One region of the Oxobacter pfennigii genome, then DNA from elsewhere that is predicted to be linked to it. Evidence: predicted binding sites of a transcription regulator. Region 1 holds the regulator's gene; the other holds the start of a gene.
The links. The regulator CtsR, encoded in region 1, represses protease genes until heat stress. The targets are predictions, from matches to a motif close to AAGGTCAANNAAGGTCAAAT.
Positions count from the first base shown of each region.

Region 2: the regulator CtsR is predicted to act here: its motif matches at 9,129-9,148, upstream of OXPF_RS18270 (ClbS/DfsB family four-helix bundle protein).

Region 1 is NZ_LKET01000062.1:48,557-65,402, reverse strand. Features, by position in the region: gene OXPF_RS19095 (hypothetical protein) at 42-275, shown strand; gene accB (acetyl-CoA carboxylase biotin carboxyl carrier protein) at 415-858, shown strand; gene OXPF_RS19085 (acetyl-CoA carboxylase biotin carboxylase subunit) at 872-2,212, shown strand; gene accD (acetyl-CoA carboxylase, carboxyltransferase subunit beta) at 2,235-3,152, shown strand; gene OXPF_RS19075 (acetyl-CoA carboxylase carboxyltransferase subunit alpha) at 3,165-4,118, shown strand; gene OXPF_RS19070 (HD-GYP domain-containing protein) at 4,323-5,834, shown strand; gene OXPF_RS19065 (CtsR family transcriptional regulator) at 6,020-6,478, shown strand; gene mcsA (protein-arginine kinase activator protein McsA) at 6,507-7,016, shown strand; gene OXPF_RS19055 (protein arginine kinase) at 7,027-8,052, shown strand; gene OXPF_RS19050 (ATP-dependent Clp protease ATP-binding subunit) at 8,062-10,494, shown strand; gene radA (DNA repair protein RadA) at 10,619-11,971, shown strand; gene disA (DNA integrity scanning diadenylate cyclase DisA) at 11,974-13,047, shown strand; gene OXPF_RS19035 (nucleoside triphosphate pyrophosphohydrolase family protein) at 13,074-13,481, opposite strand; gene OXPF_RS19030 (CarD family transcriptional regulator) at 13,739-14,227, shown strand; gene OXPF_RS19025 (PIN/TRAM domain-containing protein) at 14,384-15,493, shown strand; gene ispD (2-C-methyl-D-erythritol 4-phosphate cytidylyltransferase) at 15,569-16,285, shown strand; gene ispF (2-C-methyl-D-erythritol 2,4-cyclodiphosphate synthase) at 16,290-16,769, shown strand; gene OXPF_RS19010 (YbaK/EbsC family protein) at 16,753-16,846, shown strand, end outside.
Region 2 is NZ_LKET01000051.1:208,728-225,573, forward strand. Features, by position in the region: gene OXPF_RS18215 (TetR/AcrR family transcriptional regulator) at 1-136, shown strand, start outside; partial or broken gene OXPF_RS23220 (ATPase) at 206-399, shown strand; gene OXPF_RS18220 (ATP-binding cassette domain-containing protein) at 417-1,139, opposite strand; gene OXPF_RS18225 (ABC transporter permease) at 1,136-1,954, opposite strand; gene modA (molybdate ABC transporter substrate-binding protein) at 1,981-2,793, opposite strand; gene modD (ModD protein) at 3,062-3,907, shown strand; gene OXPF_RS18240 (TOBE domain-containing protein) at 3,995-4,207, shown strand; gene OXPF_RS18245 (DUF4179 domain-containing protein) at 4,437-5,492, opposite strand; gene OXPF_RS18250 (RNA polymerase sigma factor) at 5,602-6,150, opposite strand; gene OXPF_RS18255 (BlaI/MecI/CopY family transcriptional regulator) at 6,470-6,850, shown strand; gene OXPF_RS18260 (M56 family metallopeptidase) at 6,840-7,832, shown strand; gene OXPF_RS18265 (helix-turn-helix transcriptional regulator) at 8,111-9,013, shown strand; gene OXPF_RS18270 (ClbS/DfsB family four-helix bundle protein) at 9,197-9,733, shown strand; gene OXPF_RS18275 (AraC family transcriptional regulator) at 10,169-11,077, opposite strand; gene OXPF_RS22650 (hypothetical protein) at 11,107-11,259, opposite strand; gene OXPF_RS18280 (TetR/AcrR family transcriptional regulator) at 11,544-12,170, shown strand; gene OXPF_RS18285 (ABC transporter ATP-binding protein) at 12,184-12,924, shown strand; gene OXPF_RS18290 (ABC transporter permease) at 12,921-14,501, shown strand; gene OXPF_RS18295 (ABC transporter permease) at 14,702-16,846, opposite strand, start outside.

The sequences.
Region 1 (16,846 bases):
AGTCAAAAACTAAAGTATCAGGAAAAATAAGGAGGATTAGGATGTCCGATTACCGGCTGGAATTTGGTACCCCTTCAGGTCCTAATGATACGGATAGGCTACATAGCCTTCTGTCAGTGGTAACCCACGAGGACGATTTGGCAATTACCATGAATAATGACAAAGAACAGATAGAACACATAGTGGATGTATTAAAGGACAACGAATTTGAAATTAAAACAAAAAGCAATAATACAGAAGATAAGTTTCACATACATGCCCGAAGAAAGGCATAAAAACCACATTTATTTGTAAAGCCGGAGATTTAATTCCGGCTTTATATTTTGTTAATAGTTTATTATTTGTATAAAACCAATCCCATATGGTATAATAAATTAGTATTATTACCAGGTAATAATTTTGGAAGGTGATAAAATGGATTTCAAAGAAATAAAAGATATAATTGAGCTGGTAGGAAAGATGGGATTTGCAGGTTTTGAACTTGAAAAAGGTGATGTTAAGCTTAAGATAAGCTGTAATAATAACGTTAACACCGGAGTAGATATAAATAATTTAAATAATGTATATCCAACATACGCAGATATTTCGCAGTCACAGACTGAAAATACTATGATGGAGGATATAGATGTCATCAAATCTCCAATGCTGGGTACCTTTTATATTACTCCTTCTCCCGATTCAGAACCATATGTAGCGCCGGGAATGCGGGTAACAATCGGAGATACCATATGCATCATTGAAGCAATGAAGGTTATGAATGAAATAACGTCTGAATACGATGGTGAAATAGTTGAGATACTTGTGAACAACGGTGAACTGGTAGAGTATGGTCAACCACTCATGGTAATAAGGAAATAGAGGGGTGTGGCTGATGTTTAAAAAAATATTGGTAGCCAACAGAGGTGAAATCGCAGTCAGGGTTATAAGAACCTGCAGGGAAATGGGCATTAAAACCGTTGCCATTTATTCTGAGGCCGACAAGGAATCAATGCACAGATATCTTGCAGATGAGTCTGTGTGTATTGGACCGGCTCAGCCTTTGAAAAGCTATCTAAATATACCTGCAATTATAGAGGCTGCTAAAGCTACAGCCTGTGATGCTCTTCATCCTGGTTTTGGCTTTTTATCAGAAAATGCTGAATTTGCTCGGCTTTGCGATGAAAAAGGAATTAAATTTATCGGTCCGACGGGTGAACATATTGAAAAGATGGGAAACAAGTCTTACGCAAGAAAAATAATGATAGAAAACCGGGTGCCTGTGGTACCAGGCAGTGATGGTATTGTTAATGATGCAAAAAAAGGCTTAAAAGTTGCAAGAGAAATAGGTTATCCTGTTATAATAAAAGCTTCTTCAGGCGGAGGCGGAAAAGGCATGAGGATTGCCAACGATGATGATGAGTTTGATAAATACTTCATCATGTGCCAGGCCGAAGCAAAGTCATCCTTTAATGATGCTTCAGTTTATGTAGAGAAATATGTATTAAGTCCAAAGCATATAGAATTTCAGATACTTGCAGACAGTTACGGAAATATCGTGTATCTTGGGGAGAGAGATTGCTCCATACAAAGAAAGCATCAGAAGATGATAGAAGAAGCACCTTCAGTAACATTAAATGAGAATTTGCGCAAGTATATGGGAGAAGCCGCAATTTCTGCCGCCAGGGCAGTAGGCTATGTAAATGCGGGGACAATTGAGTTTCTTGTGGACAAAGATAATAATTTTTATTTTATGGAGATGAATACCAGAATACAGGTGGAGCATCCCGTTACTGAATACGTAACGGGAATAGATATCGTAAAAGAGCAAATAAGGGTAGCTTCAGGCCAAAAATTATCACTGTGCCAGAAGGATATAAAGCTTCAGGGTCATTCCATAGAATGCAGAATTAATGCCGAAGATGTAAAGGCAGATTTTCGGCCCTGCCCCGGAACAATTATTTCATATCATGCTCCAGGCGGTTTTGGAGTGAGAGTAGACAGTTCTGCCTATGAGGGCTATACTATACCCCCTTTTTATGATTCCATGATTGCAAAATTAATTGTATGGGGTACAGACAGAAATGATGCTATAAACCGTATGAAAAGGGCCCTTGGAGAATTCATAATAGACGGGGTGGATACAAATATAGAATTTCAACTGCAGATTTTAAACAGCAAGGATTTTGTGGAAGGCAAGTTTGATACGTCATTTATATCAAATTTTAATGCCTAAGTCAGAGAGCGAGTGAGGGATTATGTTAAAGGACCTGTTTAGAAAAAGGCAATATGCAACAATTTCGCTTACTAAAGATGAAGTATATGGTGTGACTGCCAATTCAAATAATAAATCAGCTGAGGCTAATAAAGCCATTCCCCATAGTGAGAAAAAAACTCAGATTATAGTAGATGAAAATTCAATACAGTGCAAAAACTGTGAAAGCATTGTTTCAAAAGAAACAATGAAAAATAGCGCAAGTGTATGCCCTGTTTGCGGGCATCACGGAAGGATTGGCGCAAAAGTCAGGCTGGAATTAATTGCTGATTGTGATTCCTTTGAGGAATTGTATAAAAATATAGAGACATTAAATCCTCTTGAATATGCAGAATATGAAGAGAAAATAAAAAAATCCCGTGAGCAAAGCGGCCTTAATGAAGCAGTTTTAACGGGAAAATGCACTATCGATGGAATGAAAGCGCTTATTGGAATAATGGACAGCAATTTCATCATGGGAAGCATGGGCTCTGTTGTAGGTGAGAAGCTCACCAGGCTCATAGAAAAAGCAATGGATGATAAACTTCCGGTTATAGTGTTTTGTGCGTCCGGAGGCGCCAGAATGCAGGAGGGGATATTGTCCCTTATGCAGATGGCAAAGGTATCGGCTGCATTGAAAAAACTTTCGGATGGGGGTTTGCTTTTCATACCTGTGCTGACGGATCCAACTACCGGAGGTGTCACGGCCAGTTTTGCTATGCTGGGCGATATAATAATTGCCGAGCCGGGGGCTTTGATTGGATTTGCCGGCAAAAGGGTAATAGAACAGACTATAAGGCAAAAGCTGCCTGAAGGTTTTCAGACTTCAGAGTTTTTACAGGAACATGGATTTATAGATTTGATAGTTTCAAGGCATGATTTAAAGGACACCTTATCAAAGCTGTTGAAGCTTCACAACTAGGTTGGTGATATTATGGATAAAGCAACTAGTCATGAAAAATCGGTAAATGAGCTTGAAAGAAAGATAGCCGAGCTTAAGGAATTTGCAAAGGATACAGGTATTGATTTGTCATTGGAAATAATAAAGCTTGAAGAAAAGCTCACTGATAGTAAAAAAGATATATATGCCAATATGACCAGGTGGCAGAAGGTAGAGATTGCAAGACATGCAAACCGTCCTACATTTTTGGATTATGTGCCTTTAATAATGGAGGATTTCATTGAATTACACGGTGACAGAAGGTATGGAGATGATAAGGCTGTAGTTTGCGGAATTGCCGACTTTGATGGAATACCTGTCACTGTTATAGGCCAGCAGAAAGGAAGAAATACAAAAGAGAATATTGAAAGAAATTTCGGTATGCCAAATCCCGAAGGATACAGAAAGGCATTGAGGCAGATGAAACAGGCAGAAAAGTTTAACCGCCCTTGTTTAAACTTTATAGATACCTCCGGTGCATATCCGGGTATAGGAGCTGAAGAGAGGGGGCAGGGAGAAGCCATTGCCATGAATCTCTTCGAAATGTCCGCCCTGTCAATACCTACAATATCTATTGTTATAGGGGAAGGCGGCAGCGGCGGAGCTCTTGCTTTGGGGGTGGCAAACAAAGTTATGATGCTTGAAAATGCCATTTACTCTGTAATTTCTCCCGAAGGCTTTGCATCCATTGTTTATAAGGATTCATCGAGAAACATTGATGCGGCAGACGTACTAAAGCTTACTTCCAAGGACCTTCATAGCCTTGGAGTTATTGACAGGATAATTGAGGAACCATTGGGTGGTGCCCATAATGATATTGAAAAGACAGCTTTAAATATAAAAGTTGCAATAGAAGAAGAGCTTCAAAAATTGCTAAAACTGTCAAAGGCAGAGCTTATGGAGGACAGGTATAATAAATTCAGAAACATGGGAGTATACAAAGAATAGTAAATTGGAAAGCTGCTTTAAAAATAGCAGCTTTTCTTTTTCTACAAAGTGCAAAAAGTATTGTAACTTAATTTTAAGTTACGATACTTTTTTGTAGGAAGTTTTATGCAAAATAGCTAGAATGACTTTAAAAATAGATATTTTATCCGATATATAAATAAATATGTTTTTTACAAATGTTCTGTGGTTTGGAGGATGAGTACGGTGGAGAAGAGAAATAACAAATCTGTAGCTCTAATGTTTAGACGTAATTTTTTAACCATGATATTATTGATTATCCTTATGTCCATACCAACTTTTATGCTTTTAGCCATTGGTACAAAAAACTATTATGGTGATCCGGAAAATAAATTGTTTTTATATATTGCTACTGCAGTTTTAATACTGACTCTTATTGTTTTTGCGTATCTTTTGATAAGTATACATGATAAATTACCAAAGTCCATGGAAGAAGACAGCAAAATAGCACAATCAGGAGCAGCGGTTATTATGCCGTCTATGGTACAAAAAAGCAGAGAAACAAATGCTACAGTAGCGGAAAATGAAGATGTATTCAATAAATTCAATGGCCTGATACTTTTAATAGAGAATATGAACAAAAACGTATCATTCAAAGAAGTATTGGATTATATCTATAAATCTTTTTGGGAATTCATACCTTATACGTATATAGGCATTGCTCTGATTGGTGAAGACGGAAAAACAGTTAGGGCATCCTATGGTGTTACCAGCAAATATCATATGAATCTCCCCAAGAGACTTTTGGGTTATAAAACAGATATAGAAAACACAAGTCTCGGGAGAATATTGGATAGCGGTAAAGAAAGGATTATAAATGACCTTGAGGAATACCTGGCAGATAAACCAAAGAAGGATTATAATGCTGTCCTTATAGAAGAAGGAATCAGGGCTTCAATAACATTTCCTCTTAAAAATAACGGCAGGAATGTCGGTATAATATTTTTTTCAAGCAATAAAAAGAATATATACAAAAAAGAGCATGTTGAGTTTTTGAGGACAATAGCCAACAGCATTACCTTGTGCCTGGAAAAGAGCATATTTTTTGATGATATGATAATCGGCTCAATTCAAGCTCTTGCAAGGCTAGCAGAACAAAGGGATTCGGAAACAGGCGAGCATATTTTCCGTATGAAAACTTATTCCAGGGTCATCGCAGAGCTGTTGTATGAGGAAGAAAAATACAGAAATGTGATAAATGTTGATTATATAAATAGTATTGAAAGATTAAGCCCCCTCCATGATATAGGGAAGGTAGGCATAAGAGATGATATCCTCTTAAAACCCGGAAAGCTTACAAGAGATGAGTTTGAAATCATGAAATTTCATACGGTATACGGCGGCTGGGTTTTAAAAGATGCCGAAGATACGGTGAAAAAGTGGGGAAGGAGTATATTTAAAATTGGCATCGAAATAGCCGAGTGCCATCATGAAAAGTGGGATGGTACCGGCTATCCTAACGGCCTTATGGCAAACGAAATACCATTAAGTGCAAGAATAGTTGCCGCTGCCGATGTGTTTGACGCATTGACAAGCAAAAGAATCTATAAGGAGGCCTATCCCTTTGAAGAATCATTAAATATTATAATCGAGGGATCCGGCAAGCATTTTGATCCTAATATATCAGAGATATTTAAAAAACATAGTTCCAGCATTAGAGAAGTTTATGATGAATTTAAAAATTCACAAATTCTTTAATATAAAATCATGAGAAATCAATAGAATGACAGCAAAAGTATAAGAGATATTGGTATAAGCTGATTTATTCGGCAAAAATAAACTGTAGATTCGGATATATTGGTAATATGAGCATTGAATTCTTATGCAGATGGAATATAATTATAATAAAAGTCAAAGAAAGTCAAAGTCAGGAGAGATGATTAATGGCAAGACTATCTGATATAATTGAAGAATTTATAAAGCAGCTTTTGAACAATTCTCAGGATGACATATTGGAAATCCAAAGAAACGAGCTTGCCAATAAGTTCAGCTGCGCTCCGTCCCAGATAAATTATGTACTTATGACCAGATTTACTGTTGACAGAGGCTATTATATCGAAAGCCGCAGAGGCGGCGGAGGTTCAATCAGAATAACAAGGGTAAGTCTGGATAATAACGCATATTTCAAGGACTTAATCAGTGACAGAATAGGGCAGTCCATATCCCAGAGCTCGGCAGAATCTTATATAGATGCGTTTTTAGAACAAAATCTCATAACTCCAAGGGAAGCTGCATTGATGAAAGCAGCAGTAAACGATAAGGCTATAAATATTCAATCCCCTGATAAGGATTCAATCAGAGCAAGTCTTTTAAAATCCATGCTCATAGTGCTATTATATTAAGCTCTAACATTAATAAGGAGGTAATTGTATGCTTTGCCAGATATGCAACAAGAGACCGGCAAATGTGCATATGACCAAGATCGTAAATGGAGAAAAAACCGAGCTCCATATATGCGAACAATGTGCGAGAGAAAAAGAAAACAACCCAATGAACGATGCCCCTTTTTCTTTCTCCAATATAATTTCCAGTCTTATGGATTTTTCAGGGTCAGGTGCCATGCCTTATACACCAAAGGAAAATATAAAATGCCCTCAATGCGGGCTTGATTACGCAGAATTTAAAAAGACAGGAAGATTTGGCTGCAGCAATTGCTATGAATCCTTTGGAAACAGGCTGGAACCACTGCTTAAAAGAATACACGGAAACACCCAGCATACGGGGAAAGTACCAAAAAGAACAGGCGGCATTATAAAAATAAAAAGGGACATTGAAAAATTACGATATGAACTTAAAAGAGCCATAGATAATGAGGAATATGAAAAAGCAGCAGAATTAAGGGATAAAATTAAGAACCTGGAAAGTCAGGATATGAAATAGGAGGGATATGATGGGTAACTGGATAGAATCCAAAGGACCGGACAGCAATATTGTTCTTTCGAGCAGAATAAGGCTTGCAAGAAATATTAGCGGATATCATTTTCCCCATGTAATGAATGATGAAGAATCAAAAAAGATTATCAAAAAGCTGAGTACATTCATGCTTAAGGAAAATAGAATGCCTGCGGGAAACTTTCAATTGATCGAGATGGCAGATATATCACATATTGAGCGGATGTCCTTGGTCGAAAAGCATGTAATAAGCCCCAGGCTGGCGGAAAATTATAAAAATTCAGCCGTCATTGTAAATGATGATTCAACAGTGAGCATAATGATTAATGAGGAAGACCATATAAGGCTTCAGACCATTAATCCCGGCCTGCAATTATGGGAAGCTTACAAGCTTGCTGATAATATAGATGATACGATAGAAGAAAGACTGGATTATGCATTTGATCAGCGTGCAGGTTACTTAACAGTTTGTCCTACGAACATAGGAACAGGCATAAGAGCATCGGTTATGATACACCTGCCGGCACTGTCAATGACAAAGAATTTGAACGAAATACTAAATGCAATAACACAGGTAGGCCTTACAATAAGAGGAATATATGGGGAGGGTTCTAATACCCAGGGCAACCTATACCAGATTTCAAATCAGATAACCTTAGGACTGTCGGAGGAAGAGATAATATCAAATCTGGCGGCAGTTACAGGGCAAATAATCAATATGGAGCGAATTGAAAGGGCAAAGCTTTTACAATCCGGAAGGGCAAGGATGGAGGACAGCATATGGAGAGCCCTTGGAATACTCCAGAATGCCAGGGTGCTGTCAAATAATGAATCTTTAGGATTAATGTCTAATGTCAGACTGGGAATAGAGCTCGGAATAATAAAGGATATAGACATTACAACTTTAAATAAGCTGATGATAAATACTCAGCCGGCAACATTGATTAAACTTGAGGGCAAAGACCTCGATACCGAATCTAGAGATGTAAAAAGAGCAAAATATGTAAGAGAAAATTTAAAATGAGGTGATTAAATGTTATATGGAAGATTTACCGAACGCGCACAAAAGGTACTGCTTTTAGCGCAGGAAGAAGCCCAATATTTTGACCATAGCTATGTAGGTACTGAACATGTACTCTTAGGAATAATAAAAGAAGGCGAAGGCAACGCATCCAACATATTAAAAAGGATGGGCGCAACCCTTGAGAAAGTAAGGGAACAGGTAGAGGCACTGGAGGGAAAAGGCGTACCCTCAATGTATCAAAGCGAAATAGCATTAACTCCAAGAACTAAGAGGCTTCTGGAACTTTCCATAATAGAAGCCAGAAATTTAGGACACAATTACGTTGGCCCTGAACACATGCTCTTAGGTCTTATAAAAGAAGGAGAAGGAGTGGCAGTCACTGCTCTTCAAGCTCTTGGCGTGGACTTTAACAAAATACGGGAAGAAATAATAAAGAGCTTAAGCGAGACCATACCCGGAAAGAAAAACGAAGCGGTTCATAAAGATACCAGCACACCCACTCTTAATGAGCATGGCAGGGATTTGACGGAAATGGCAAGGGAAGGCAAGCTCGATCCGGTTATAGGCAGAGAAAATGAGACAGAAAGATTGGTTGAAATACTGTCAAGAAGAACCAAGAACAATCCGGTTTTAATAGGCGAGCCCGGAGTCGGAAAGACAGCAGTGGTTGAGGGATTAGCCCAGAGGATTGTTGACGGCAGAATTCCTGAAATACTTAAAGATAAAAGAGTAGTTACCCTTGATTTATCATCAATGGTGGCAGGCTCCAAATACAGAGGCGAATTTGAAGAAAGACTTAAAAAGGTCATGGTTGAAATTAAAAAATCTGGCAATGTAATACTCTTCATAGACGAAATGCACACAATTATAGGCGCTGGTGCTGCCGAAGGGGCAATTGATGCATCCAACATTTTAAAACCTGCATTGGCAAGGGGAGAAATACAGTGCATCGGTGCAACAACCATCGATGAATACAGAAAGCATGTAGAAAAGGATTCGGCACTGGAGAGAAGGTTCCAGCCTGTAATGGTTGGTGAACCCGATAAAGCAGCTGCTGTTGAAATATTAAAAGGATTAAGAGATAAATATGAAGCACACCACAGAGTAAAAATAACCGATGAAGCCATAGCTGCAGCAGTCAGTTTATCCGACAGGTATATCACAGACAGGTATCTTCCCGATAAGGCCATTGACCTTATTGATGAAGCTGCATCAAGGGTAAGGCTTCAGGTCTTTACAGCACCTCCCGACCTCAAAGAAGTTGAAGGCAGGATACTTGAACTGGAAAAGGAAAAGGAAGAAGCCATAAGAAGCCAGGACTATGAAAAGGCAGCAAGGTTAAGAGATGAAGAAAAGGAATTGAAGGAAAAGCTGGATAGCTTAAAGGGCAACTGGAGACAGCAGAGCGAGAACACCATGCCTATAGTGGGTGAAGAAGAAATAGCAGGAGTAGTTGCAAAATGGACCAATATCCCTGTAAATAAACTTACGGAAAAAGAATCAGAGCGGCTTTTAAAGCTTGAAGAAATACTCCATAACAGGGTTATAGGGCAGGAGGAGGCAGTAAGAGCCGTCGCAAGAGCTGTGAGAAGGGCGAGAGTCGGGCTTAAAGACCCTAAGAGGCCAATAGGCTCCTTCATATTCTTAGGTCCTACAGGAGTGGGGAAAACAGAGCTGTCAAAGGCCCTTGCCGAAGCAATGTTCGGTGATGATACGGCCATGATTAGAATAGATATGTCAGAATATATGGAAAAGCATACGGTGTCAAGGCTGATTGGATCTCCTCCCGGATATGTGGGATTTGACGAAGGCGGACAGCTGACAGAAAAGGTCAGAAGGAATCCATATTCGGTGCTGCTGTTTGACGAAATAGAAAAAGCCCATCCCGATGTGTTCAATATACTTCTTCAGATACTGGAAGACGGAAGGCTGACTGACGGCAAAGGAAAGACCGTTGATTTTAAAAACACCATAGTTATAATGACATCAAACGTAGGCGCCCACACCATAAGAAAGCAGAGAACTTTAGGCTTTGCCGTAAGCGAAGTGGAAAAGGAAGCCTCCTATGAGAAAATGAAGGAAAATGTCCTTGATGAATTAAAGCACACCTTCAGGCCGGAGTTCTTAAACAGGCTGGATGAAATAATAGTATTCCACCAGCTGGAAGAGGCCGACTTAAGCCAAATTGTCGACCTCATGTTAAAGGATGTGGCTAAGAGGTTAGATGAGCTTGAAATTAACGTGGAATTTGACGAGGATGCCAAGAAAAACCTTACTAAAGAAGGATTTGACTTAAATTACGGTGCAAGGCCTCTAAGAAGGGCGATACAAAAAATTGTGGAAGACAAATTGTCAGAAGAGATGCTAAAAGGTACAATTCAAAAAGGTGACAGCATAATTGTACGGGCAGATGGCGATAAACTGGACTTTGCTAAAAAATAGCTGAACTTAAGTGCGGCGCACATAAAACCTCCATATCAAAAGATGTGGAGGTTTCTATTTATGCATATATTGGTATAATTAAAATGATGTTAAAAAGTTGGTATCATCAGAGGGGTAATTAAGTATGAAAACAAAAACTATTTTTGTATGTAATGACTGCGGATATGAATCACCGAAATGGATGGGAAAATGTCCGGGCTGTGGAAGCTGGAATTCCTTTACCGAGGAAATAGAAGGGGAAAGCAGCCAGCAGCTGTTTAAAAATGAGTCGTCTCCAAAAAAACTTGCCTCTATTGAAATAGAAGAAGAGGACAGATATAAAACTGGAATGGGTGAATTAGACAGAGTATTAGGAGGAGGCATTGTTAAAGGCTCTCTTGTTTTAGTGGGAGGAGACCCGGGAATTGGAAAATCGACTCTTTTGCTTCAAATATCCGATAGTATAGGCAAAGCAAATAAAACCATACTATATGTATCTGGAGAAGAATCGGAAAAACAAATAAAATTAAGAGCCGCCAGGCTTAAAATTGACTCTGATAATCTATATATAGTATCAGAGACAGATATATCAATAATAGAAAAATATATACATGATTACAAACCATCGGTAGCCATAATTGATTCCATTCAAACGGTATACAGGGGGGACCTCACCTCGGCTCCCGGCAGCGTAAGTCAGGTAAGAGAGGCAACGTCCACCCTCATGAGGATAGCAAAATCAACAAACACAGCAGTGTTTATTGTAGGCCATGTTACAAAGGAAGGTGCCATAGCAGGACCCAGGGTTTTAGAACATATGGTGGATACTGTGCTGTATTTTGAGGGTGAAAGACATCATACATACCGTATTCTAAGGACCGTTAAGAATAGATTTGGTTCCACAAATGAGATCGGAATATTTGAGATGAGGGATGCAGGCTTAGTCGAGGTTATGAATCCTTCGGAAATGATGCTGTCAGGCAGACCCAGTGGAGTTCCGGGTACAGTTGTGGTGTGCAGTATGGAGGGTACCCGTCCTATGTTAATTGAGCTTCAGGCATTGGTAAGTCAAACGGGTTTTGGTATGCCAAGGCGTATGGCGACAGGAATTGATTATAACAGGGTGGTATTGCTTATGGCTGTACTGGAAAAAAGGGTGGGCTATGAGCTTCAAACCTACGATGCCTATGTAAATGTGGCAGGAGGAATAAAGATTGATGAACCTGCAGCTGATTTAGGCATAATATGTTCCATAGCCTCCAGCTTCAAAAACAGCAATATTAATTCTAAGATGATTGTTTTGGGAGAAGTAGGTCTAACGGGGGAAGTAAGAGGAATAAGCTTTATTGAAAAAAGAGTACAGGAAGCCTTAAAGCTGGGATTTGATACAGTGGTCATACCGGAGGATAACTTAAAAGCCGTGAAGGATATAAAAGGTATGAAAGTATTAGGAGTCAAGGATGTGTATGAAGCTCTTGATATAGTTTTAGGAGGGTAATAATGCAGGGCAGAATGAGGGAAAAGGAATTTTTAAGCATATTAAGAATGGTATCCCCGGGAACACCGCTAAGAGACGGTCTGGATAATGTGCTTCGTGCGAAAACCGGGGCTTTAATTGTCATAGGGGACAGTGAGGAGATTTTGCGCCTGGTTGAGGGGGGCTTTAATTTAAACAGCGAGTATTCCCCTTCATACCTTTATGAACTTGCGAAAATGGACGGCGCCATAATATTAAGCTCTGATCTTAAAAAGATTCTATATGCAAATACCCACCTGATTCCCGATCCTTTTATAACAACAAAAGAGACGGGAACCAGGCATCGAACTGCAGAAAGGGTGGCAAAACAGACAAATGCTGTTGTAATATCCATATCCCAGAGAAGAAATATTATAACCATATATAAAGGAAGTATGAAGCATGTCTTAAAGGATACATCCATAATAATTGCCAATGCAAATCAGGCTATTCAAACTCTGGAAAAGTACCGTTCTGCTTTTGACCAGGCCATGAATAATTTATCTGCGTTGGAATTTGAGGATCTTGTGACTTTATATGACGTCTCTTTGGCAGTGCAGAGATCTGAGATGGTATTGAGAATAGTGGATGAGCTTGAAAAATATATTTATGAGCTTGGAAATGAAGGCCGTTTAATAAGCATGCAGATGAGCGAGCTGGTTAATAATGTTGAAGCAAACAGTGTCCAGCTTATAAGAGATTATATATACCCTATGGATGCCCTATACAGGGATAGTCTTCATAATATCGCTTTGATGTCCGACGATGAGCTTTTGGATCTTTTGGCAATATGCGGCAACATTGGATATGCAGGGGATGTAGGAGTCCTTGATCAGCCTGTATCTTCAAGGGGATACAGAATATTGAACAAAATACCCAGGCTTCCTTCGGGAGTAATAGATAATTTAATCAGCACCTTCGGAAATTTTCAAAATATATTAAAGGCTTCCAACGAGGAGCTTGACAATGTGGAAGGTATAGGCGAAATCAGGATAAAGGCAATAAAGGAAGGCTTAAGAAGACTAGAAGAACAGGTGCTTTTAGACAGGCATATATAAAATTAAAAAACCCGCATTATGCGGGTTTACCTAAGATTATATCTGCCAAGCATCATTAATTTGCTGTACTCTTTTAAAATAACGTCATACATATTAATATCAAGTACATTACAAAGTGAAGCGACATAATATAAGTTACTGCCAATTTCTTTTTCAAGCACCTCTCTGCATTTCTCGCAAAGGGCTCCATCAATGTGGTTGCTCATACATTTATTAAAATCATCAAGAGTCATATCTTCAGGTATTTCAGCAGGAAATTCCTGCTTCTTTGCCTTTATCTCTATACATCCGCATGAAGTGATGGATTTGGATAGAGCCCTGTTTATTCTGGCACCTGACTCCTGTAATTTTGATAAAACATCCATTATGCTTTTATGCCTTATTAGGGATTCTGATACAATATTTTGAAAATCGTCAATAATAACATCTTTCATTATTAATTCACTCCCTGGCAGCTTTTAGTTATTTAAGATAATTATAGTTTTTATTTACTGTATTTGTCAATCTATCTCAAGAGTAATATAAAACTTAATTTTATATATTTCTTATTTAGAGCGTAGTTTTATAGTGTAATTTACAAAAGTTCAGCGAACTATTAAAATTATTTGCGGTATTTACAAAGTTGCTTTATCATAATTACCCCTTGGTGAGTATTCTGGTATTAGAACTATAATTCAAGGGGTGGATGCATATGTTTAATATTGGCGATAAAATAGTATATCCCGTATATGGTGCAGGTATAATTGAATCTGTAGAGGAAAAGGAGATACTGGGTGAAAAAAAGAAATATTACATTTTGAGAATTCCAATAGATGATATGAGAGTTATGATACCCATGGACTCAATGGATGATTTTAGAATAAGGAATGTAATAAGTTATAATGAACATTATGAGGTATTGGATGTTTTCAGGCAAAAGACATCGGATAGTCTGGACAATTGGAGCAAAAGATACCGCAATAATATGGATAAAATAAGAAGCGGTAACATCTATAGTATCGCCGATGTTATTAAAAATCTGATGATAAGGGATAGGGAGAAAGGTTTGTCACCGGGAGAGAAAAAAATATTAGAAAATGCCAAGCAAATACTCTTCAGTGAACTGATTGTGGTAACAGGTTTGAAATTCTATGAAATAGACAGGATAATTGAAGATACTCTATTCGGTGAGGACAGTTAATAAATATTTAAGGTTTAATTAGGTTGAATTTTTTCGGTATATATAATATATTAAAATTAATACCCATGGAGATATTATGGTAATTTACAGCGATATTTTGAAATATTGTTTAATGTATAAAGTATTTGTAAATACTAAGATAAGGAGGTGAAGCTTTTGCTAAATAAAATAATTCGAATATTGTTTTCGATAATCGGACTTATTCTTGGATTTACGTTATCGTTAACATTGCTGAGAACAGACTTTATACAGAATTTGGCTATTATTCAACAAGGTAGTTTCAATGAAATATTGTTTTTTGTTATAGGGACCCTTTTAGGCGGAATAATATTTTTTATAGTGTCACCTTTGATAGTAACACTGGTACGAAAGATTACGGAATTTATTGAAACCAGCATTCAAAAGATGCCTATGAACGACATTTTTCTGGCTATCTTCGGATTGATTATCGGGTTGGTCATTACCAATCTTTTTGCAGGTTCCCTGAACAATTTACCTTATAATATTGGCACAATTCTGGTTCTCATATTGAATATTGTATTGGGATCAATCGGTGCCAATATAGCAATAAAGAGGAAAGAAGAACTTTATAACTTATTTTCTTTCTTTAAGAAAATAGGCAATAAGCAAAAAGCTCAAAAAGGTGAACATAGAGTACAGCCTAAAGTATTAGATACAAGTGTAATAATTGATGGCAGAATTTTTGATATCTGCCAGACAGGATTTGTGGAAGGCCCTCTTGTCATACCGGGATTTGTTTTGGAGGAATTACGCCATATTGCCGATTCTTCCGATTCGCTTAAAAGGAATCGCGGAAGAAGGGGTTTGGATGTTTTAAACAGAATCCAGAAAGAACTTAACATTCCCGTTGAAATGGTGGAGAAAAATTTCGAAGGTGCCGTGGAAGTGGATATAAAGCTTTTAAAGCTTGCCCAGATGCTAGGAGGCAAGGTTGTTACAAATGACTATAATCTGAACAAGGTAGCAGAATTTCAGGGCGTGGATGTGTTGAATATAAACGAACTTGCCAATGCAGTAAAGCCTGTGGTATTACCCGGTGAAGAAATGCTCATTCAGGTTATAAAGGACGGTAAGGAAACAGGGCAGGGTATTGCTTACTTAGACGACGGAACCATGATAGTCGTTGACGGAGGCAGAAAATATATAGGTGAAAACATAGAAGTAGTAGTGACCAGTGTGCTTCAAACTGCCGCAGGCAGGATGATTTTCGCAAAGCCTAAGGCACAAATGGATAAAGCAGTTTAACTATAAATTCCGTGGAAACACGGAATTTATTTCAATTTTTTGTAGCTTTATTGTTTAGCAAAAGGGGGAAGAAATTTGTACGGAGGTTTAAGTATAGGTGCTGTAGTTGTAGCAGCCGGCAAAGGTAAAAGGATGGGAGCAGAAGTAAATAAGCTATTCCTTGAAATAAATAATAAGCCTGTTTTAGCATATACACTTGAGGCTTTTGAGTCCTCACAATATGTGGACAGTATTATTATAGCGGCAAATGAAAATGAAATGGATTATATAAAAAAAGATATAATCGACAGATATAAGATAAATAAGATAAAAAAATCCATCAGCCTGGTTGCGGGAGGAGAAATAAGGCAGCAATCCATAATTAAAGGATTAAGTGAATTGAAGGGCGCTTGTGATATTATAGTAACCCATGACGGTGCAAGACCTCTCGTAACATCTCAAATAATTGACTTGAGTGTTGAGGAAGCAGAAAAATATGGTGCTGCGGCCTGTGCCGTTCCCCTTAAAGACACAATCAAGGTAGTGGATGAAGAAGGCTTTGTATTAAGCACACCGGAAAGAGCTACTTTATACGCTATACAAACTCCTCAGACCTTTAAATTTGATATACTTTTCAGTGCCCATAGAGAAGCTGTAAAAAATGAATTTATAGGGACAGATGATACCGTTCTTGTGGAAAGACTGGGTTTTAAAATAAAATTATTTTCAGGAAGCTACGAGAATATAAAAGTTACGACTCCCGAGGATATATACATTGCTGAAGCAATATTGAATAACAGAAAGAGGGGGTAAATATATGAGAGTCGGAATGGGATACGATGTACATAAGCTAGTTGTAGGACGGGACCTTATAATAGGCGGAATTAAAATAGAATTTGAAAGGGGGCTTTTAGGTCATTCGGATGCGGATGTTTTAGTTCATGCCATCATGGATGCGCTTTTAGGAGCAGCCGCATTAGGAGACATTGGCAGGCACTTCCCCGATGCTGAAGAAAAGTACAGAGGAATATCAAGTATTGAATTGCTTCATAATGTAAATTGCCTCCTTAAAAAAGAAGGATGTATAGTAAATAATATCGATGCTACCATAGTGGCACAAAGGCCTAAAATGGCACCTCACATAGAAGATATGAGGCTTAGTATTTCAAAGGCCTTGGAAATTGACATAAAATGTGTAAATATCAAAGCTACCACTGAGGAAGGCCTTGGATTTACAGGCAGCGGGGAAGGAATTTCTGCCATGGCGATTGCAAGCATAGATGAGATTAAAGTTTAGCGTCAATAAAGGGAAAGGATATGATTTACATATGAGAGTATCTTCATTGCTTATGCCCACTTTAAAAGAAGCGCCGG
Region 2 (16,846 bases), on a different contig from region 1:
GGATGACGCACTCCTTAAGTTTCTTCTTGCATCCGCCTCCATCATGCGCCAACCCGATTACTATAAAAAAAGCGCAGAGGATAAAAAAGACCTTTTGAAATTGTTTCTGTACGGACTGTTAGGAAAATATCATTGATTTTTTATATCGGATATATCATCCCCTTCACGGTCAATACCATTCGCCATAAATGAGCCGACTGGCTGAGAAGTCAAATCTGAGGGTAATACGGAGAGTATAAGCCTGAGAAAGTTTAAGGAGAGGTTCGGTGACAAAGTCAAGTTGCGTATACGCTTCTCTCTTAATGATCTCAGCTGGACGGGGATTTACTGAATATTCCCCTTTTTATGGCAGACTATGCTGATAAATTAATGAGGCTGGCTTTAAAAAGCAGCAGGTGATTATGCTAAAACATTGGCTATAATTCTTTTAGCCCTAAGAAAAAATTTACTTCATCATCTTCATATAAATCAAAGAGGGCATCCTTATGACGCACCGCCATGAGGCGCCCTTTATCTATAATACCAACCCTGTCCGCCAGAAGCTGGGCCTCGTTAAAATCATGGGTGACAAATATAATGGTGCATTTAAATTCCCCATGTATTTTGATAAGCTCCCTGTACAGGGACTGCTTTGTCACCGTATCAAGGGCTGAGAAGGGCTCATCCAAAAGGAGAATATCGGGGGAAAGAATAAGAGCTCTTGCAAGAGCCGTCCGCTGTCTCTCTCCCCCGCTTACAGTTCCGGGATACTGGCTTAATATATGGCTTATAGACAGCAATCCCGCCAGGCGGGATACTTCCTCAGAAATTACTTTATGGTTCTTTTTTCGCATCTTAAGGCCATAGGCGATATTTTGTCCTATTGTCATATGGGGGAATAAACCGTAATCCTGATATACAAAACCAAGTTTTCTCTCTTCCAGAGGAGTATGGAGAACCGATGTGCCGTTAAGTAAAATATCACCTTCAAAATTTTTATAATACCCGGCTATGGACTCCAAAAGAAGGGTTTTACCCGATCCGGTTTTGCCAAGGAGGGCAAAAATTTCACGTTTTTGGATTTCCAAAGAGATACCTCCCAGATGGAAATCCCCTTTTTTCAGCGCAAAATTACGCAGTTCAATGCTTACGCTGCTCATAAGACCACCTCACTTATACGGCTTTTTATACCGGTATACTTACGCAGTACTGTTGTGATGGTAAGCGATACGGCAGCAATAATTAGGATTATTATTGCTGCTGCCATAGCCATGCCGTTATCGCCGGTGGAGATGTTAAGATAAATGCTGGCCGGCAGCGTTTCGGTCTTCATGCGGGTGACGCCGACCAGCATAAGCGTTGCTCCAAACTCCCCTAAAGCTCTGGACCATACTAATATAACCATCATAAGAACTGAAGATAAGCACAGGGGAAGGGTTATGGTAGTAAACCTTTCTAAGCGGGATGCTCCTAAGCTTCCTGCAATAAATTCCAGGCGGGCATCCACCAAATCAATGGCTGCCCTCATTAAGTGCACGGCAAAGGGAAGATTGACAAAAATCTGAGCCATAATAATACCATTTTTATCAAATACAACCTTTAGGCCCAAGTCCTTTAAAGCCCTTCCGAAATCAGAGGAAAATACAATTAAGAGGCATAAGCCCAATACCAGGTAGGGAAGGGACAGAGGAAGCTCTATTATAATTTGAAGGGTCTTTTTAAAGGGCAGGGATGTTCTTGTCAGGGCATATGCTGCCGGAACGGCAAGGATTACGCAAATAACCGTTGATACACTTGCAGTATAAATGCTGAGTAAAATTGCATGGCGTATCTCATCGGATAAAAGGGCCTTCTTTAAATAAGGCGCTCCTCCTAAGACTATGGTTAAAAGAGCTGATATTATAAAGAAAGCGATGGCTGCCGCAATGATTATTGCCGTGATATCAAACAGGTTTAAAGTACTTTTTCTTTTCATCCAGCTCCTCCTCCATTGTTAACAGTTTAGTTCATAAGTTCATAACCGTATTTGGTCCATATGGCCTTTGCATCCTCTGTGTCAAGGAATTCCAAAAACACGGAAAGTGCTTCGGCATCATCGCTGTATGAAAGCGACGCGGCAGGCACGGTCTTTATATATTTTCCCATATCCGGCGTATTAACTATTTCCACGCCGTCTCCGCCGGCATTTTCCTTCCAGACAATGATGGCATCGCACTGATCCATTTTTAATGCGTTAAATATTTCCGGCGCTGTGGCTGTCCTGGCAATAACGTCAACCTTGTCAAGGATTCCTGAGTCAGTCAGCGCCTTATTTGCAATTTTACCTATGGGCGTTGATTCTGCGTCTCCTAGAACCACACGAACTCCTTCTTTTACCAGGTCATTGAGTCCGGTGATACCAAGAGGATTTCCGCTTTTGACCGCAAGAACGGGTATGTGCTTTACCAGGTCCGTGCTTTGTGTAACCGCATCCTTTACCGGCTGAAGTTCGTCGGCAGAGCCGGCTATAAACAAATCGCCTTCCTTTGATGTATTTATCTGGGTTTGAATTTGTGCGGCATTTCCGTAAGTAACTTCCATAGCACAGCCGCTCTCATCCTGAAACAGCTTGGCTATTTCTTCAAAGGGCTTGGTCATGCCTGCTCCGCAATATATAGACAATGTGTGCCCAGCCAGTCCACTTTTTAGAGCTTCTGTAACTTTAGGAGTTTCGGTAACCGGTGGAGTGGATTGGGAAGGCACCGGTTTTGCACCGCAGCCTATAAGACTTAAAACCAACATTAAAGAAAGCAACAACCTGACCAGTTTTTTCATAAACATCCTCCTAATCGTTATGTTTTATAACGTTTTGTTAATATTTTATTAATTTTAACATGTAAATATCAAAAATTCAAATGTCAAATCGATAATAAAAAATTATACAACATAACAAAATACATTAACAGCGCGGCTTTTTTTATTTACTGTGACTGTTCATACTAGTATAATACAGTATAGAGAGCAAAGATAAACAAGTCTTGATAAAATATCAAATTAAATGTGATAAATATTGTACAAATACGAATTAAGAGGAGTGGTAACCATGGTCTTTATACCGGATGAGTTCCTTGACGGATTAATCTCTGAGGATATGCCCTATTTTGATTTGACAACCCATCTTTTAGGTATATCCGGCAAAGAAGGCACTATACGTTATGTTTGCCGTGAAGAGGCGGTAATCTGCGGCACCGAAGAAGCGGTGCGCATCCTGAATAAGCTGGGAGTAGAAGTGACAAATTCCTTTCCTTCGGGAACTGTTGTTAAACCGGGTGAATTTTTTTTAGAAGGGTATGGAAATGCAGGATCACTGCATGCCGGCTGGAAGATTTGTCAGAGCCTTCTTGATAACTGTTCGGCAATCGCCACAAAAACAAAACGGATGGTGGATATTGTTCATTCTGTAAATCCTAAAATGCCGGTAGTCACCACGCGCAAGAGCTTTCCCGGTATTAAAGCACTGACCCTTAAAGCCGTATTGTGCGGAGGCGCCTTTCCTCACCGTCTGGGATTATCGGAAACCGTGCTTATATTCAAGCAGCATATGAACTTTATAGGCGGAATAGATGGGTTGATTGAGCGCATACCTGCAATAAAAGAGCATTCCTGCGAAAAGAAGGTATTTGTTGAGGCAGAGAGCATGGAGGAAGCCATAGCCTTATGCAAGGCCGGTGTGGACGGAATCCAGTTTGATAAGCTACCGCCGGAAGTCCTCTCAGAGGGCGTGCCTCAATTGCAGGAGATTTCACCATCAGTTACCCTTTTAGCCTCAGGCGGCATAAATGAAACTAATGCCGCACTTTATGCTGTTACGGGAGTAGACGCCCTGGTGACAACCAGCCTTTTTACTGCCAAGCCTATAGATATAGGCGCAAAAATCGAGAGGGCATAAGCATATGCAAGGCTTAAAATGTATGTATATTTCTTTACTATGTTGACATTCTAAATATGAATATTACATAGGAAGGATGAGATATTAATGAGACTCAGTGCAAGAAATCAAATCAAAGGCAAAATCGAATCAATAAAAGAAGGGGCTGTTAACGACATTGTTACTATTGATATAGGCGGGGGCAATAAAATCAGCGCCACAATTTCAATGGAGGCAGTAAAAGAACTGAACTTGGAGGTGGGCAAAGAAGCTTACGCCATTATTAAAGCAACTTCGGTAATGGTTGGAATCGATGATTAAAAGAATTTAAATTTTTCTTTACATATTTTTTTCATCAAAAATGGCTGTCAAGAGCTTTTTAAGGGATTACTTTAGTCCCTTAAAAATGGCCAATACATAAAGCACATATGAAAAGAGGAGCGTAGCCAAACTTTTTATATGCTATAGGCTCTCCCTTTTATATACAGGCTTCTTACTAAATCATCAAGCTGGCGGCAGTTGCCGCCAGCTTTCAATAACAACAGCATAATCAGTTGCCGACAATAATACTGCCACCGGCGTCCCGGGTTATGGAACCCCCAGTTTTAGGATAAGTAATTATCACACTGTAACTGCCATCCTTAAACTCTGTAATGGTAAGCGTTGCACCCTTTCTGACCTTTTCCAGCTTATCCTCATAATCACGGCGGTCCAGCTCCATTGATGACGCTGAATAGTCACCTTTATCCACTAATTCCTGGGTTTCGGCAAGCTTTTGCTCCATCCATGCTTTATATTCTTCATAGGTCATAACCTGGCTTATACCGATACCTTTTTCTCCATCTTCATAAAGCTCATAGGATTTATCATCGCTGCTTGTTTTCTCCAGAGCATCTTTCCTACCGTCCGTTTCCTTGTCATCCCATAAGGTGTCAAGATACTGCCGGGCTTTTTCAAAGTCGCCTTTAGCAGGATCAAGGGGAAGATCAAATACCAGGTTGACTCCGTCAAAATCGGGGTTTGGAGTAACAAGGCCGGTGGCTTCATCATAGTTGTAGGCTTTGGTGCTGTAGAAATTAGTAGAGCTGACAATCAGCTCAAGTCCCCGGTCGGCAAACATCTCCAGACTGTCGCAGTCGATTAAGCGATACATGACGCCGTCTACCACACAGGCCGAGTATCCGCCGTTCATACTGGCAATGTTATAAAGCCAAGGCTTTTGGCCTTTGATAAGCGGCGAGACAAAAAAGGGAACATTGCCAAAGTCCTCGCCACTTGTATCAGGCATGGAGCCTTCCTGTTTTGCAATTGCGACTACTGCGTAGGATTTTGCAGTATCCACCGTACCGTCCAATTCAGTCAAGCCTTTGCCGGACACAATGCCAAGGAAAGTCACATCATAACCGCCCTTGAACTTTGTTTCATTTACCAGCAAGGCATCGTCACTGCGGAATGCTTCGGCTAAAACAGGGGATTCCAACCTGTCTGCCACATCCGAGGGTGAGAGGAAATACCAGGCCGCAAATGCGGTAGTGGTAACAAACACAAGGGCCATAACAACGGCGGCAGCCGCGCTGAAAGAAGGCCTTATAGCAGATTTTCTCAAAATAGGTTCCTCCTTGCTCAACTCATATTTCACTTTTTGCACTAAATCCGTGGGAGGGATTTCCGTGCTGCTCAAAGCATTTTTAAGCAGCAGATCCACATTATAATTTTTATTTTTCATAATGAATCGCAACCAATCCTTTCTCAACAAGTTTCCGGGCCTTGAACAATCTGCTTTTAACTGTACCCGCTGGAAGTTTTAGGGCGGCGGCAATATCTGACACGCTCATTTCAACGGTATAGTATAGGATAATGGGGATTTTGAACTTATCCGGCAAGGACTCAACCAATTCCCGGACAATACGGGCTTCTTCCTGTGCCATAAAACTATCTTCCATATGTACGCCTACTGCGCTATTATCATCCAGACTTTCAATTGGGGCCAACCTTTTACGGCGGGCATACTTACGCTTCCAGCTTTTCCAGATATATAACGTGGTAGAAAAGAGGAAACCCTTCGGATTGTCCGAGGCGCTTAGTTTTGGCAGTTGTTCAAAGGCTTTTAAGAATGTTTCCTGGAATAAATCGTCTGCATCTTCCCTGGAATAAGTAAGGCTCCGGCAAAACTTGTAAATCGAACCGCCGTACTCATCCACCAGATCCGCAAACATATAACGCTGGGGGGGTTGTCTAAATTTTATTGCGGACCATATTTTCAATATTGACCTCCTCTCTAAATCCCGTATACCTGTAAATAGTCGCCACATTTCAAATGGTTCATTTTTAAATAAATTTTTTAACCGTTGCTTGTTTATCATTATTTTATTGGTTTTCCATTGCAGATTACATATAATGCGGTACACAACCTGTATCTCTTTTATAAATACATTATATTGCAATCATTCTTTTTGCGCTGCTTCAAATAGGCAGCCGGCGGACAGGGTTCATAAGAATCAACTATCAAAAACAAGATTGACAAATCCGTGCTACAAGCGTAACACATATAATGTATTACGTTTGTAACACGGAGGTAGTAAAATGAGTTTGGCAGAAAAGATATCCAATGCGGAGCTTGAAATTATGAGAATCCTATGGCGCGAGAAAAAGCCCATATCGTTTACAAACATCCGCGTTGAATTGCAAAATACAAAAGGTTGGGAAAAATCCACAATCAATATCCTGATACGCCGCCTTGCAGATAAGGGGGCTATTACTGCGCAAAAACAAGATGTACTGTATTATACTCCAAATATTTCCGAGGCGGAATATATTCAGGCTGAAGAGCAGAACATGATTGACAAACTATATGACGGAAACGCAAAAAACTTTGTCGCCGCGCTTTGCCACCGCGGTAAATTATCCGAAGCTGACATTGACGAGCTCAAAGCATATTTTCAAATGGGAGAAAATGAGAAATGAACGCATGCCCCGGCTCTACCGCAATACTCTTGCACCCACACCCATGCTCATCGGGATGTTACGTCCTGTTATCCTGCTGCCGGACAGGGAATATTCTGAAATACAGCTTCAAAATATTCTTCTTCACGAGCTCACTCATTTACGGCGGCACGACCTGATTGTAAAGTGGCTATCGGTACTGGAGGGCGAGTTGCATTGGTTTAACCCCGTTGTTTACCTTGTGCGCCGTGAAATAGACCGGGCTTGTGAACTGGCTTGTGACGGAGCGGTAATAAAGTGCCTTGATACCGTTGGCAGGCAGAATTACGGCGATACTCTGATTGCAATGGTAGCCGAAGCCAAAACACCGAAGACAGTTTTATCCACAACTATGTGTGAGGAAAAAAAGGCTCTTAAGGAGCGGCTCGGCGCAATTATGAAAAGTAAGAACTTCACGCGAAAGGTGCTAATATTTTCTTCTGTATTCTTTGCAGCAACCCTCTTCACTACTGTACTTTTGGGCGCTTCCGGAATGCAAAAAAGTTCCCCAAACGATGGCAATTCGAGTATCGAATCCATTGCCTGGGAGGTTATAAATAATGAAATTCTTAATTATGAACAGACTTCCGAAGTTGAAATAATTGATAGCAAAATTTCGTTTTTAGAACTGGTAAATGAATTCGATAATCTTGCCGATAGAACCATATATGTATATCTACTGGAATACCGCCTGTTGCCGAAGGATTTAAGCAAGGTAATATTAGCCGGAGGTATGCGTATAGATGAAAAAGGCTGGCTTACAGAATGGAGCAGTATGGGGCAGCCATTAATTGTCGTATTCGAACAAGAAGGTAACGCGGAATTAATTGGCCTACTTCGGACGGCAGAGATATCAGAAAAAAACGGAGGTTTAGAGGCGGCGGTAAAAGCTTTACTGGAAGAGAACGGATTTAATCTCTCCTTTGGCGAAAGCCCTGATACGCCTAGGCCTTTATTATTTTGATTATTTGGAGTTTGTCGCATGGGCTTTTGCTGTAAAGAGGTTTCGACTCAAGAACATAGGACAATCACAACAGAAATTAACGGGCGGTAATTACGCCCATTTTTTCTTCGGCGCCTTTCAGGGATTTTCCCTTAAGGTGTTTTTTATCCATATCTTTGACCGCCGTTTTATCACATTAACCTAAAAGTATATCCTGGTTTTTTATTCAAATATAGTTGCTTATAACATGACTTTCTGTTGTCATGTTACCGTAGTATAATTAACCATGAGGTGATTGTATGCAGATAAACAGGCTTTTTGAAATTGTGTATTTGTTACTGGATAAGAAAAGCACAACAGCCAAAGAGCTGGCAGAACGCTTTGAGGTTTCTGTCAGAACAGTATTGCGTGATATTGAAATACTGTCGGCGGCGGGCATTCCCATATACACCGTGCAGGGTAAAGGCGGGGGTATCTCTATTTTGGATAACTACGTCTTGAACAAAACTACCATTTCAGAGGAAGAACAAAATCAAATACTATTTGCCTTGCAAAGCCTGACATCCACCGAGCATATTGATGTCAGCAATATCCTTTCAAAATTGCGGACTCTTTTTGATAAAACAGATACAAACTGGATTGAGGTTGATTTTTCACGCTGGGGGAATGCAAAGCGGGATAAGGAACGCTTTGAGATACTCAAGCTGTCAATTATAAAAAAGCAGGCTATTGAATTTACCTATTCAAGCACCTACGGAGAAACAACAAGCAGAATGGTATATCCTCTAAAACTTATTTTTAAATCAAAGGCATGGTATTTGCAAGGCTACTGCCTTTTAAAACAGGATTACAGGACCTTTAAGATTAACAGAATATCAGCTGTTAAAGTAATGCCGGAAACATTTGCGGACAAGGAACTTTCACCGCCTGCCATAGAAACACCGGACGCCTCATCAGAGGCGCTTATCCATATCATAATGAAATTTTCTTCTTACATGGCCCATAGGGTCTATGATGAATTTGATACAAAAAATGTTATAAAAAATGAAGACGGAACATTTCTTGTATCAGTTGACTTACCGGAGGATTATTGGCTGTATGGATTTTTGCTGTCCTTTGGAAGGGCTGTTCAGGTTTTGGATCCCCAAAGCGTAAAGGATAATTTGCTGGGGGAAATCGAGAAGATAAAAGATTTTTATTAGAGCACATAACATGAAGTACTGTTGTCATGTTATGTGCGGTATGATAAATATGCAGTCAAAGACACTAAAAATGCTGGTTCAGCCATGAAATAAAGTTATCGCCAAAGCCCTTCCAACGGGCAGTACAGATGGAATGTACGGAACAAGCACAAATGGGAGTAAAGTTAAGAAGGAGGTTAACCTATGTCAAGACCTGCAACAAAGCCGGATTTAATTAAAACGGCAAAGGAACAGTTTGAAAAGCTGGAACAGCTCATTGACACTATGACGGACCATGAGCAGAATGCCTCCTTCAATTTCGGTAACGGCTTCAATAAAAAAGAGTCACACTGGGATCGGGATAAAAATCTGCGGGACGTATTGGTCCATCTTTACGAATGGCACCAGTTGCTGCTAAATTGGGTGAAAGCCAATCAGGGCGGGAAACCAAAGCCCTTTCTGCCGGAGCCCTATAACTGGAAGACATATTCCCAAATGAACGTGGGGTTTTGGAATAAACATCAGGCTACGCCATATGCCCAGTCGCAAAAAATGGTCAAAGAAAGCCATACCGCAGTAATGGCTATGATTGAATCATTTTCAAATGAAGAATTATTTACAAAAAACCATTTTTCGTGGACAGGAACGAGTACACTTGGCAGCTATTGCGTTTCAGCCACTTCCAGCCACTATGACTGGGCGATGAAAAAGGTTAAGAAGCACATCAAAACCTGCCGGTAATGGCTTGAAAATATGTTGTGAAGCTTCAGCCCAACTTAGAGGCGTTGACAAAGCCTATATTCCCAAAAGCAGATGAATGTTGGTAAATGTTTATGCAAAGCAAAAGGGCTGTTTCATAAGTCAAACTTATAAAAAGCAGTCTCCACAAAACATATTAAAATAATGAAATTAAGCACCTCGCTCCACATAGTGAACTGCTCCCTTTATGAGAGACGGTGAAATATAAAAACACTGTTAATCATGAAGGGAGCAGTTCATAGATTAGGAAACGGGGTGCTTTTGTTCTGGCTTTAACCCACTGAAGTGACTAATGCCACAGCCCCTTTTTAACAGATTAATATTATATGGATAACGTGTTCCAACTTTAGAATAAGGTTATTGCACATTATCGGACAATTGCGGACTTGACATCATTACGATAATACCAAACCATTGTTATTTCTTTTCCTTTACTGGCATCCACAATTCCATGTAGTTCCCGTCAGGAGAACTGTCGTAGTACACTTCGGGAGAATAAACATCCATAGTCAATCCGTGTTTTTCAAGCCAAAGACCGCTATATTTTACAGCCTTATTAATAGCTACGGTTACAAGTTGTTCAAAGTTTTCTGCCTCAAATCCGCAGACAATATATTCTCTTGCCGGAAGTTCCCAATTAACAAAGCGGGCATCTTCTGCTCCTTGTGCCACTTCCGCACCAGCAAAGTAAGTAAAATACCCTTCAGGTACATCTCCAAGATAAGCAACTCCCAGTTCACGGCTATCCTTTGCCCGAGGAATGGTATGTTTTTCTTTGTGGAATTTTTTCCAGACCTCACCAGGCATATCCACACCTGTAGCTTCACCAAGCGGCATTTGCCCCTCAATTGGAATAATTCCTGTTACACCCATAAAAGGAATTGGCTCAGAGATTGTTTTACGGTTAAACTCCAGCACAAGGCCATCGCTAATAAGCGGAACACCTTCGTCAATCATTGTGTAGTTTAACAATAAGTCAGGCTTATCAAACTGATTAAGCATCACCGGATGCTCGCGGTATTCTTCCGGCGTCATTTTGTAGGCTTCTTTGAATGCCCTTGTAAATGTCTCATGGCTTCCAAATCCGCAGTCCAGCGCAATATCCAAAATGCGGCGTTGTTTATCGGCAAGCAACTCGCAGGCGCGGGCTAATCGGCGCAGCTTTATATATTCTCGAAATGGTCTTTTAACAAGACGTGAGAACAAGCGCTGATAATAAAAAACAGATAATGATGATTCTTTCGCAATCTGCTCAATATCAATCTCCTCACTCATATTTGCTTCAATGTAATCCAATGTTTTTTGTATAGATTCCCATGCGTGCATGATATGCACCTCCTTTTATAGATAGCATATCACCCAATACAATTTGTGCGCTTGACCTGCTCTGCTCTTATTTTACACTTTTTCTCTTTGGCACCCGTTATAGCCATAATTATTGCAACTATTATATCAGGATTAAAGAATTTTCGGAAGTCAGCCAAAGCTTCCTTCGAACACATTTTCAATATTGCCCTCCTCTGGTATCCAACCTGTACCTTTTTTATAAATACAATTATATTGCAGCCATTCTTTTTGCGCTGCTTCAAATCGGTAGCTGGCGGACAGGGTGCATAAGGAAGCAACTATAGAGGAACAACATAAAAGACGGTCAACATACGAGATATATACGACTTTGATGCCTGGTCAATTCTTTCTCAATCTTGCCTTTTATTATTGACCACTTCGGTCGGTTGTGCTATACTGCAGATACCGACCAATATGGTCAATCTGTAAAAAGGACGTGGTAAAAATGCACGAAAACTTCATCAGCCTAAAGGAAGAAAAGCGGGATGTTATCATCAATGCAGCTCTGATGGAGTTTGCTACAAAGGGCTACGATCTAGCCTCTACCAATGAGATGGTAAAGGCGGCGAGCATCTCAAAGGGGGCGCTGTTCCACTACTTCGCCAGCAAAAAGGACTTGTTCCTGTTCCTCTGCGACTATGTGTTCGGGGTGGTCAGCCGGGAATTCTACGAGCAAATCGGCCACTGCGGCGGCGACCTTCTTACCCGTTACCGCCGGGCTGCCATGCTAAAAGGAACGGTTTACCAGCGCTACCCCCCTATCTTCGAGTTTATCAAGCGGCTGACCACAGAAAAGTCAGCCGAGATCGCCGCCGAACTGAAAGAGCGGCTTGAGAAGATGATGAGCTATGGATATGAGTGCCTGCTGGGCAACTTGGATATCTCTTTGTTCCGGCAGGATGTGCCGTCGGACAAAATCCGGGACTTGATTATCTGGGCGCTAGAAAACTACGGCCACCGTTCGTTGGAATTGATTGGAGATCAAAAAGTTGAGGACATCAACGTGGAGGCCCTCAACGCCGACTTTGACAAATACCTGGATGTGCTGCGCAAATGCTTTTACAAACAGTAAGGAGGGAAAAGATATGTCTGCTATCAAAATTCATGGTTTAATCAAGCGGTTCGGTAAAACTGCCGCCTTAAACGGCCTTGAGCTTTCCGTACCCCAGGGCAGTATTTACGGTTTTATCGGCCCCAACGGAGCAGGTAAATCCACTGCCATCCGCATTTTGCTTGGCTTGCTGAAAAAGAACGGCGGGCAGGTGAAGCTTTTAGGCGGCGACCCCTGGCAGGATGCGATGGAGCTGCACAAGCGCCTGGCCTATGTGCCCAGCGACGTACAGCTCTGGGATAACATGACCGGCGGCGAGGTCATCGATTTTCTTGGCCGGCTGCGGGGGAGCTATTCCAAGGAGCGCCGGGAGCAATTCATCGACCGCTTTGATCTCGACCCCACTAAAAAATGCAAAGCCTATTCCAAAGGCAACCGCCAGAAAGTGGCGCTGATCTCGGCTTTTGTGTCCGATGTGGAGCTGCTTGTCCTCGACGAGCCCACAACCGGTCTCGATCCCCTGATGGAGGGCGTATTCCAGCAGTGCATCAAAGAGGCGCGGGACGCTGGAAAGACAGTCTTTCTCTCCAGCCACATTCTTTCGGAGGTGGAAGCCGTCTGCGACCAGATCGGCGTCATCCGTGGGGGGAAAGTTATCGAAGAGGGCAGCATGGAGGAACTGAAAGCACTCATCCATAAACAGGAACCACCCACATTGGAAGCGCTGTTCTTAAACTACTACAAGAAGGATGCTAAAAAGGAGGGCTTAAGGTGAAGAGATATTTTCACGGCACACTTTCTCTAATGAGGCTGTACCTGCGGCAAAACCGCATCTTCACCCTTGTATGGCTGCTGCTACCTGGGGCGTGGGTGGCGATTAACACAGTGTCGTCGCTGGTGCTGTTCCCCACCCAGGAGGCCCTCATAGAGATGGGTGTCAGCCTCATCGATCCCCTTACCGTGGCCATGCACGGCCCGCTGCTGGATATCTCGGTGGCCGGCTTCGTCACCTGGCGCACCAAGGTGTTTTTGGCGCTGGTCGGCGGAATTTTCAGCATGGTCTATATAATTCGCCATACCCGGCTGGCAGAGGAACAGGGCAAGAGGGAATTGCTCGGCGCCAACGTCACCGGCAGCCTGGCGACCCTGGCAGCAGCGCTGGTGAGTATGGTCTTAATCAACGCCATGGCGGCGGTACTGACCATATTCGCAATGATTGCCCTTGGCCTTGGATTCGTTGGCTCACTGGCTCATTGCCTGGGCTTTTTCGCTGCCTCCTGTGTGCTGGGGATTGTGGCGGGGGTAGTCGCGCAGTTCTTTGTGAGCGCCACGGCGGCCCGTGGGATGTCCTTTGGCCTGTTGGGGCTGTTGTTCGGCCTGCATATTTTGTGGAACGTGAGCGGCGGGGAAAATCTCCTGGCTTTCCTCAACCCGTTGGAGTGGCCACTGCTTATCCGCCCCTTTGCGGTCGAACGGTTCCCTCTGCTGCTGATTCCGCTGGCCTTGGGCGCAGCGCTCATGGCGCTGTCCTTGTGGCTGACGGCGCGGCGGGATGTAGGCGCGGGGCTTGTACCCCAGCGACCGGGACGGGCTTTTGCCAAGCCGAGCTTGCGAGGTCTTTCCGCCCTTGCCTGGCGCAACCAAAGGGGGCTGTTTCTCGCCTGGTTTTGCTTCTACGCCATCTTTTCCTTAGCGCTGGGCTATGCCAGCTATCTGATGGTGAGCGCGGTCAGCTCGGCGGAGGCGTTAGCCGGACTGATTGAGCGGCTGGGCGGCATAGATCGGGCGTTTTTATCGCTGATGCTCTACGTTTTCGGAATACTGATCTCCGTCTATGTGATGATGGCGGCGGGCATTCTGCGCCGGGAGGAAGCGGTCAAAGGAGAGACACTGTTGTCCATGCCCCTGCGCCGAGAGAAGCTGGTTTTGAGTCATATGGCCTACATTTTCGGCGGCTCGGCGGCCATTCTGCTGGTGTCCGGCTTCTGCGTGGGCCTGGGTGCAGTAATTGGCACCGGGGACAGCGGAGCGCTTTCTCGGCTCTTTTTTGAAATGGCGGGGATGATCCCTGCGATCTGGGTCATTGGCGGTATCGCGCTGCTGCTCTTCGGCGCACTGCCGAAGTGGATGACCGGGATCAGCTACGGCCTGCTCACCCTGTTCGTCCTGATGGAGATTTTTTGGGAGCAGCAGCAGATTCCCGAAGTACTCTACGCCCTTTCGCCTTTCTCCTGGATCACGCCGCTGAAAGCCGTCCAGCCGGCAGCCGCGCCGCTGGTGCTGTGTGTTGTAACAACTATACTGGCCGGAACGGGGATTGCCCTGTTCCGCCTAAGAGACGCGGCGCTGTAATATTGGAAAGCAGGACGACTAAGGATCATTCGCTTTGATTAAACTGAGCCACATGTAATTTTATGCGTTGTTAGCAGGTCTTACCACCAAAGCTGATCACTTCGGGTCAAGTTAGCCGAAGTGCTGAAACTATGCTGAAAATCTAAATAGCTGAAAAGGGCGGCTCACATGAACCGCCCTTTTCTACATATCCGCCTGTATTATTGGTTTTCCCGCAGCCGCTGCACCACGCTTTCCCGGGAAATATTTTTATACACCCGGATAGGCAGTATGCAGGCTAGAAGCAGCAGTACCGGGAAGCAGATCATAAGAGGCGCAGAGGTGAATTGATAGGTATATGCGGCGCTGCCCTGGGTTATGGTGTTTACGGTAAAGTAGCTGACTATATAGCCTATTGTTACAAAAGCAATCAGTACCAGCGCCATATAGTATATGCCTTCCAATACAAGCATCTTTTTGCCTTGTTTGGCGGTCATGCCCACGCTCTGGAGCATGGCAAGCTCCTGTTTGCGGGAAAAAATGTTGGTCATGGTGGTATTGACGAAATTCAGCATACCGATCAGTAAAATCACGGTACACAGCGTAAAGCCGATGAGGGCCAATTGCTGGTTGTCACTTTTCATCTCGTCAATGTAATCAGCCCGGGAACGAAAGTCCACTTGAGGATGCCCTACAAGCAGCAGCTCAATTTCTGCCTGAAGGCGGTCAATGTAGGCTTCCTCCGCGATGACCGTAGCCGACATGATATCGGGGTTTGCAAGTCTTTCAAACTCCGAGGACGGAAGATAGACGGAAAACCCGGGCATGGAAACAAAATGGGCGCCTAAAGAATTGAGTGCATGATAATCCACCCGGCCCATGACCTCATAGCTGCGTTCTTCTCGGTCCTTACCCTCCAAAGAGAATGTGACGGTATCACCCACCCGGACCATGCCTTCACCGTCAAATCCAAGCAGCAGGTAATCCCCGGACAAAAACTTCTCCCGTTCAAAGGTTCCTTCGACCATATTTTCCTCCAGCTTATCCAGCCAATAGCTGTCAAAGCCGTAAACCTGGGCGTCTATGAAATCCCCGTAGGCGCTGAAATCCGTCTTTTCAATGATTTCCTCGACTTCCTGCTCCGTCAGGGAAGGCTTCTTAGACAAAATCCTTCTGCGCTGAGAATTAATAAGGCCGTCCTTGATATTTCCCTCTATGGGAGCAAAGCCGTTGGCATAATAGACTTTGGCAACCTCCTGTACGCCGTCCAGTTCCTTCACGTCCGCCAGCAAGTCTCCGCTTAATGTATAGCTTGGCGCATAAGGCCTGGCAAAACTGAAATAATCCGCGTCGGCAATCAGAAAATCACCGTTAATATGGCTTTGCAGAAACTTGTTTACGTCAAAGCTGTTAACCAGAGTATAGACAATGTTGAATAAAATCAGCCCCACAGACAGGGAAGCGATGACAAGGGATGCCTTTTTCCTGCTGCGGAAAATATTGGACCAGGCCATGCGGGATATTTTGGCCCCGCTGCTGCCGCCTTTTGTCTTTTTTGCAGGAGCTGCGGCAACGCCCGTATACCGCACCGCCTCCACGGGAGTTACCCTACCTGCTTTTTTGGCGGGGCCGTAGCAGCTTACAAGAACCGTAAAGAGGGCCAGCGCCGCCCCCAGCAGGAAGATCCAGGGATTTGGGGGCGCCGGCATGTAGTCGATGCTGAGAAAGCCAAGCAGCACGGGGATCATCACTATGCCCAGCAGATACCCAAAGATAAGGCCTGCAGGAATACCGGTGGTGCAGAGCAGCAGCGCCTGAAAGTTGACGACGCGCATGAGCTGCTTTTGCGTAGTACCGATGGTTTTTAAAAGGCCGTAAAACCGCACGTCCCGCATAACTGAAATGTAGAAAATATTGTAGATGAGAAGATAGCCGCTTACCAGTATAATGGCGATAATAACTGCCATTGCCGCGATGATTCCCGTGTCCGCGCCCCTTTTGCCGTAAGCCCCGTTAAATAGGACACCTGCAGCCTCGGCGTCAATTCCGGTATCTTTGAGGATGGTATTGACATTTTCCTCAAGCTCGGACAGCTTTCCGTGTATATTGGCGGTAATCTTGGTTACACCGTAATAACCGCCGCCCAGCCGTGTTTGCGCCGGATCCACACCCTTAAGCAGTTTGTCTGCCAGAGCGTCGGATATATACAGCATCCCGTAGGGCTGAAGGTTTAAGTCGTTGTCCCAGAATCCGCAGACGGTAAAATCCATGCTGTAAGGGGTACCGTCCACCTCAAAATCCAGGCGCACCACCTGCCCCAATTCCCGGGGCAACCCCATGGCGTCTAATATCCAGCTCATTAGGGC